2 regions of the Dietzia psychralcaliphila genome follow, and region 1 is predicted to be linked to the other one. Evidence: riboswitches for the same ligand, from Rfam matches in the RefSeq annotation. Region 1 holds a riboswitch; the other holds the start of a gene.
What was found. A riboswitch is a leader RNA that binds a small molecule or an ion and turns the genes downstream of it on or off. The one in region 1 is predicted to bind thiamine pyrophosphate.
Positions count from the first base shown of each region.

Region 1 (3,398 bases):
ACCTCCCTCCCGGCCGGCGCTGAGGTCGACCTCGTACCTCTGTAGGTCGCCGCCGGGAGCGGGGTTCCACGCTCGAGGAGCGCGTGGTCGCACGCGGTCACGTCGCGCGGGTTCAGGTCGGGGATGCGGCGCACCCATCGCGTCACCGGCGACGGAAGGCCGCCCCACGGTGAGATTCCGGCAGCAGGTCGCCGTCGCCGAACATCCGGGAGCGGAGCGTGCCCGACTCCGCGGCCCGCGGATACAGTCCGCGGCGCTGCAACACAGGGACAAGGAACTCGATGACGTCCTCCCAGGTACCGGGATTGAGCGCGTAGGCCAGGTTGAAGCCGTCGACGTCCGTTTCCGCCATGACGTGCTCCAGGGCATCCGCAACAGTGTCCCCCGAGCCCACCACCACGGGGCCGCCCGTCGCGTTGAACCGGGCACTGTCGCGCAACGTCCACCGCCCGTCCGGGTCCGCGGCTCCCGACAGGCTCGACACCGTGGTCTGGATGGCATCCGTGGCGACCGGATCCAGAGGAGCGTCGAGGTCCTGCTGGGAGAGATCGATTCCCGACCATCCCGAGTTGAGCACCAGAGTGCCCGTCTCCGACGCGTAGGAGAAGATGTCGCGATACTTCTCGGCGGCCGCCGCATCGGTCTGGTCGACGACGATCGTGAGCAGCGCGTATATGCGCGCGGCGTCCCGCCCACGCCCTGCCGCCTCCAATCCCGCCCGGATCCGACCGACCTGGTCACTGGTCTGGGCGAGAGTCGGGGACGCCACGAAGATCGCCTCCGCGTTCTCGGTGGCGAAGCGAACACCCCGCTCGGAGGCGCCGGCCTGATAGATCACCGGGGTCCGCTGGGGAGAAGGCTCCGACAGATGAACACCGGGAACGGTGAAGTACGTCCCGTTGTGGCCGATGGGGTGGACCTTCGCCGGGTCGGCAAAAATGTCCCGCTCCGCATCCAGAACCACCGCGTCGTCCTCCCAGGATCCCTCCCACAGCTTGTAGAGCACCTCCAGGTACTCGTCCGCCCGGTCGTAGCGCTCGTCGTGGGAGAGTTGGTCGCCCTCTCCCAGGTTCTGCGCCGCGCTCTTCAGGTACCCCGTGACCACGTTCCACCCCACTCGGCCCCGGGTGAGGTGGTCAAGCGTCGACATCCGCCGGGCAAAGGTGTACGGGTGCTCCGCGGACGTGCTCGCCGTGATGCCGAAACCGAGGTTCTCAGTGACCGCCGCCATGGCACTCACCAGCATCATCGGGTCGTTCATCGGAATCTTTGCCGCAGTTCGCAGGGCGGCATCGGCACTACCGCCGTAGACGTCATACGGCCCCAGTGCGTCCGCGAGGAAGATGCCGTCGAACAGTCCTTCCTCCAACAGTCGGGCGAGACGAGTCCAGTGCTCGAGGTCGCGATAATCCCGGGACCGATCAGCGGGATGCCGCCAGATCCCCGGGACCTGATGGCCCACACCGTTGATGGCGAAGGCGTTCAGCCGAATTCTCCGGGGGCTGCGATCGCGCGCCGCCTCGTGGCTCGACGTCATTGTTCTCCTTGCGATGATCGTGGAGGGGACCACCGCACGAGCAGATGCAGCCGTAGATGCACCAAAGACATCCCTACGCGAGTACAAACTCGATCAGGTTCGCTCGGGTGTGATCTCAGCCCCTGCAGGGCACCCCGTGTCACCGCACACCCTACTCGCCGTCGCCCCCCGGATGACCCCTGCCGGATGCAGTGCTAGCCTGCCCTAATGAAAATGATTCCCATTATCGTCGGCGGTGCGCTGCTGACCGCAGGCCTCGTCGCCTGCGGCGGTCCGGACACCGACCAGGCAACAGCTTCGCCGGCCGAGTCCGTGACTTTCGAGAACTGCGGCCGCGAGCTCCACGTGGACTCCCCGCCGGAACGCGCGGTCACGCTCGAGCAGAACGCGACCGAGATCCTGCTGGCACTGGGACTCGGCGACCAGATGGTCGGGCAGGGTTACCAGGTCGACGAGCCCCTTCCGGAGCTGGCGGAGGCCTTCGACGAGGTGCCGGTGATCAACCCGGAGACCATCTCGGCAGAACAGCTGCGCGAGGCGTTGCCTGACTTCACGTACTCGACCTTGGGGTCGTTCTACAGCGCGGACGGAGTCGGCACTCTCGACGAACTCGACTCACTGGGGGTCCCCTCCTACGCCTCGGAGGCCGGCTGCCCCGGCGCAGCTCCGTCCTCCCCTGCGTCCTTTCAGGGACTGTTCGACGAGTACCGCGACCTGGGCCGCGTCTTCGGCGTCGAGGACTCGGCCGAGCAGCTGATCGCCGAGCAGCAACAGGTGCTCGACGAGGCCACGCGGGACGCGACGGAACAACCGACCGCGGTATGGATCTACTCCTTCTACAACGGCCCCCCGATCGTGGCCGGTGCGGGCGGCATGCCGTCGGCGATCAGTGAGGCGGTCGGGCTCCGCAACGCGTTCGACGACGTCACCTCCAGCGCCTGGCCCGAGATGTCGTGGGAGCAGATCGCGCAGAGGGACCCCGATGTGATCGTCGTGGCCGACCTGAGCAGTCGGGGCCGCCCGGGCGACAGTGCGGAGGACAAGATCACCCAGTTGCGGTCCGATCCGGTGGCATCCAACCTCTCGGCGGTCCGTGGTGATCGGATCGTCGCACTCTCCGGGACCGCCATGGACCCGTCGATCCGGTCCATCGACGCGGTCGCCGAACTCGGCGACTGGCTCACCACGACAGGGGTGTTCCAGTGACGGACTCACCAGACGAGACGCGGGCTCGCGAACTCCTGCGGGCCTGGGACTCCCAGCAGGCCGCGTACATCACTCACCGAGAGGCCCGGTTCGAAGTCATGCTCGACGCCCTGGCCTCGGCCATCACGCCCGGGTCGACGGTCCTGGACCTCGCGTGTGGTCCCGGGTCGCTGGCCCAGCGGGTGCTCCGGCGCTTCGAGTCGGTGCGGGTGGTGGCCGTGGACTACGACCCGCTCCTTCTCGAGCTCGGCCGCCATGCCCTCGCCGAGTTCGGTGACCGGGTTGAGTTCATCGACGCCGACCTCGTCGACCCGGACTGGATGACCGCGCTCCCCTCCGCGCGAATCGACGCCGTCGCGAGCTCGACCGCGTTGCACTGGCTGGCTCCACCGGTGCTGACCCGCCTCTATCAGGACCTCGGGCGCCTACTGCCACCCGGCGGGGTGTTCCTCAACGGCGACCACCTGCGGTTGAGCGACGGGCGTCGACTGTTCGCGGAACTCGCCGCCGCAGACGACCGTCGTAGTCAGGAACGCGGACGGGCCGACGGGGCGATGACCTGGGTCGAATGGTTCCCCGCCGCAATGGCGAGCGGGCCGTGGGCGGCTCACGGGCCCGAGCGGGAACGGCGGTTCGCCGACCGACCGCCCACTCC
Region 1 covers NZ_CP015453.1:187,654-191,051, reverse strand. Annotated here, with positions in the region: gene A6048_RS00830 (molybdopterin molybdotransferase MoeA) at 1-45, shown strand, start outside; gene A6048_RS00825 (LLM class flavin-dependent oxidoreductase) at 143-1,537, opposite strand; TPP riboswitch at 1,591-1,684, opposite strand; gene A6048_RS00820 (ABC transporter substrate-binding protein) at 1,751-2,743, shown strand; gene A6048_RS00815 (class I SAM-dependent methyltransferase) at 2,740-3,398, shown strand, end outside.

Region 2 (3,398 bases), 1.0 Mb from region 1:
CAGGGGGGTCATGGCCTGCCCGATGGTGGGCACGAACGCGCTGACGACCACCACCGCCACCGCGACGACCACTCCGAGGATCACTCCGATGATGGTCTCGGTGGCGGTGAGCAGCGTGGCTGAACCGAGCCTGTCGGGCCAGGTGGACACGAGCGAGTTGAGCACGGCGAGTGGGGCGGGGATGACGTAGTCCGGCACGAGCTCGAGAGCGGTGACGATGAACCACGCGGCGAGCACCAGCAGGATCGTGACGCAGGCGGGAGCGGCGGAACGGAGGAATCGCACGGTCATCGGGCGGTTCCGCCTTCGGCCAGGTGCGATTCCCGGGCCAGGGCCTGGAGCACTTCCCGGCGGGCCGTGGCGAACGCCTCGTCGCCGAGGAGGACCTCGCGGGGGCGGTCGTCACCGAACCATCCCGGCCAGGTGGAGACCACACGCGCCGGGGCGTCGAGCTCCTGTCGTGCGAGCAGGACCACGCGTTCGGCGAGGAGCAGCGCCTCATCGACGTCGTGCGTGACCATGACGAGGGTGGCCGAGGTGCCGGTGATGGACTGGCGCAGCCACTGCTGGACCTCGGCACGGGTGATCGCGTCGAGCGCGCCGAGCGGCTCGTCGGCCAGCAACACGGGTTTGCGCGCCAGCAGAGCTCGCGCGAGCGCCGCGCGCTGGCGCATGCCTGCGCTGAGAGCTGCGGGACGGGCATCGGCCCAGATACCCAGCCCCAGGCGGTCCAGCATGCGCTGGGCCTCGGCGCGGGCCGCGCGACGGCTCACCCGTTGGTTGCGGAGACTGATCGCGACGTTGTCGAGCAGGGTCAGCCAGGGCAAGAGGCTGTCGCCCTGGGGCATCAACGCACAGGACTCCAGGCGCCGTGCGGGCCGGGCTTCGTCGAGGACTCGGGCGCTTCCGGTTGTCGGTTCGACGAGACCGGCGATCAGCGACAGGAGGGTCGACTTGCCACATCCGCTGCGCCCCACAACGGCGACGTGCTCGCCCACCGGGACGGACAGGGTGAGGTCCGCGAGAACCGGGCGGAGCGCGCCCGGATAGGTGTGTCCCAGATCGTCGAGCGCCACCGCCGTAGTTCCTGGATGACTCACGAAAGCGCACGCCAGCGCATCTGACATCCCTCCGCTCGTGTGAACGAGTTCAGGTTCAGCGGGTGTGATCTCAGCCCCGTTCGGTAGGGGCACCCCGTGTCATCGATGCTGACCTTTGCGAATCAGCTCGAATTCCGAACGTACCATCGGCACGCATCGGGATTCGACGCGACTCCATTGCTGGTAGCGACGGTCGGGTGCAATCGCCCGCAACAGGTGGTCGGTGGCCGGCAGGGACCCGGCCGCTCGCTCACCTCGCCGGCGGCAATGGCCGCGAACGTTGTGCCCACTCGGCGAGGGGCCGCATTCGCCACTCGGCGAGTAGCCATATCTGACGGTTTTCGGGCAACCCCACCTGGGAGAACGTGATCAGGAGTGACCACGCGGCGGCAGGAGTGACCACGCGGCGGGCGGTGGCCCGGTGTCGATTCGCACGAAGCTGGGCACGGCGACCGGCCGAGTGCCGATCTCGGTGCCGGACACACGCTCTGAGCTGGGCGCCCCCGAGAGGATTCGAACCCCTGACCAGCCGGGTAGAAACCGGATGCTCTATCCACTGAGCTACGGAGGCCTGCGACGCGCGCATCCGGCGTCGCCGGGAGAATGGTAGCCGATCCGGGGGTGTGCGGAGCAGCCGCGAATCGGCCAGGGGGCACTGGAGTTCCTACGATAGAGGTCATGACGTCGTCGAAGTCGGCACCCGCCACCGCCGGACCGCTCAGGACCCGCAGCGTGGTGCCCGTCGTGATCCTTCTCGCGGTGGTGGCCGCCGCGGTGGTGATCCCGCTCTCGGGCATGTCCACCGAGGTGGCGCTCGCGCTGGTGGGCGTCCCGGACCCGGGCGTTCTCACCACGGCCGGGCTCCCGGCGGTTCGCGCGATGGGCGAACTGCTCGCGGCGGTGGCGGTGGGAACGGCCCTGTTCGCTGCGTTCTTCACCCCGCCCCAGAAGGACAAGACCCTCGACGTGGATGGATACCGCTCGCAGCGGATCTCCTCGTGGGCCAACATCGCCTGGGCGGTGGCCGCGGCGCTGCTCATCCCGCTGACCCTGTCGGACGTCTCCGGGCGCACCTTCTGGGAGTCGCTGCCGCCGGACCAGTGGATCGTCGCCATCAACCAGATCGACGTGGCCTCGTCGTGGCGGTGGGCGGCGGTGATCGCGCTGGTGGCGGGGATCGGGCAGCGGCTCACCCTGAGCTGGCGCTGGTCGGTGATCTGGCTGGGCGTGTCGGTTCTCTCGCTCCTGCCGGTTGCGGCTACGGGCCACGCCTCCGGGAGCACGGCCCACGACATCGCCACCAACTCGCTGATCATCCACCTGTTCGCCGCGGCGTTCTACGTGGGCGGGCTGGTCGCGGTGCTGGCGCACACCATGCGCGGTGGTTCCCGCGTGGCACTGGCGCTGCGCCGCTATTCGGTGGTGGCCACCATCGCGATCATCGCGCTCGGGTTCTCCGGGATCATCAACGCGCTCGTGCGTCTGCACCCCGCCGACCTGTTCTCCTCGACCTACGGGTTACTGGTGCTGGCCAAGGCGCTGCTGCTGGGCCTGCTCGCGGTGTTCGGACTGGCGATGCGCCGCCGGATCATCGCCAAGATCGAGTCGAAGTCGGCCAACGCCCCCGTCGACCGCGGGACCCTGCTGCGGATCGGGCTGGTCGAGGCCGTGGTGATGGCGGGCACGATCGGGCTCTCGGTCTCGCTCGGCCGCACCCCGCCGCCGGCGCCGCTCTACGTCCCCACCCGACAGGAGGCCCTGCTGGGCTTCGAACTCCCCGGTCCGTTCTCGTTCGGCACGGTGCTGGGGTTGTGGCGCTTCGACCTGGTGCTGGGCCTGGCCGCGGTCGTCCTGCTGAGCCTGTACGTGTGGGGCCTGGTCACCCTGCACCGCCGCGGCGACTCGTGGCCGGTGGGCCGGACCGTGGCCTGGGCGTTCGGCTGCGTGCTGCTGTTCCTCACCACCAGCTCCGGCATGGGGATGTACATGATGGCCGACTTCGCCAGCCACATGGTCGGGCACATGCTCATCTCTATGCTCGTGCCGGTGCTGCTCGCGCTCGGCGGGCCGCTGACGCTCGCGTTGCGTGCGCTCCCGGCGGCGGGGCGCGGGAACCCGCCGGGACCGCGTGAGTGGATCGTCGAGTTCATCAACAACCCCCTCTCGCGTTTCCTCACCCACCCGATCGTGGCGTCGGTGCAGTTCGTGGCCGGTTTCTACATCATCTACTTCGGCGGGTTCTACGAGGCGCTGGCCTCCGAGCACCTGGGCCACATGTTCATGAACGTCCACTTCCTC
Region 2 covers NZ_CP015453.1:1,190,287-1,193,684, forward strand. Annotated here, with positions in the region: gene A6048_RS05355 (ABC transporter permease) at 1-291, opposite strand, end outside; gene A6048_RS05360 (ABC transporter ATP-binding protein) at 288-1,127, opposite strand; TPP riboswitch at 1,110-1,207, opposite strand; tRNA gene A6048_RS05365 (tRNA-Arg) at 1,599-1,671, opposite strand; gene A6048_RS05370 (bifunctional copper resistance protein CopD/cytochrome c oxidase assembly protein) at 1,779-3,398, shown strand, end outside.
Region 2: linked by a shared signal. The riboswitch ahead of A6048_RS05360 (ABC transporter ATP-binding protein) and the one ahead of A6048_RS00825 (LLM class flavin-dependent oxidoreductase) in region 1 are both predicted to bind thiamine pyrophosphate.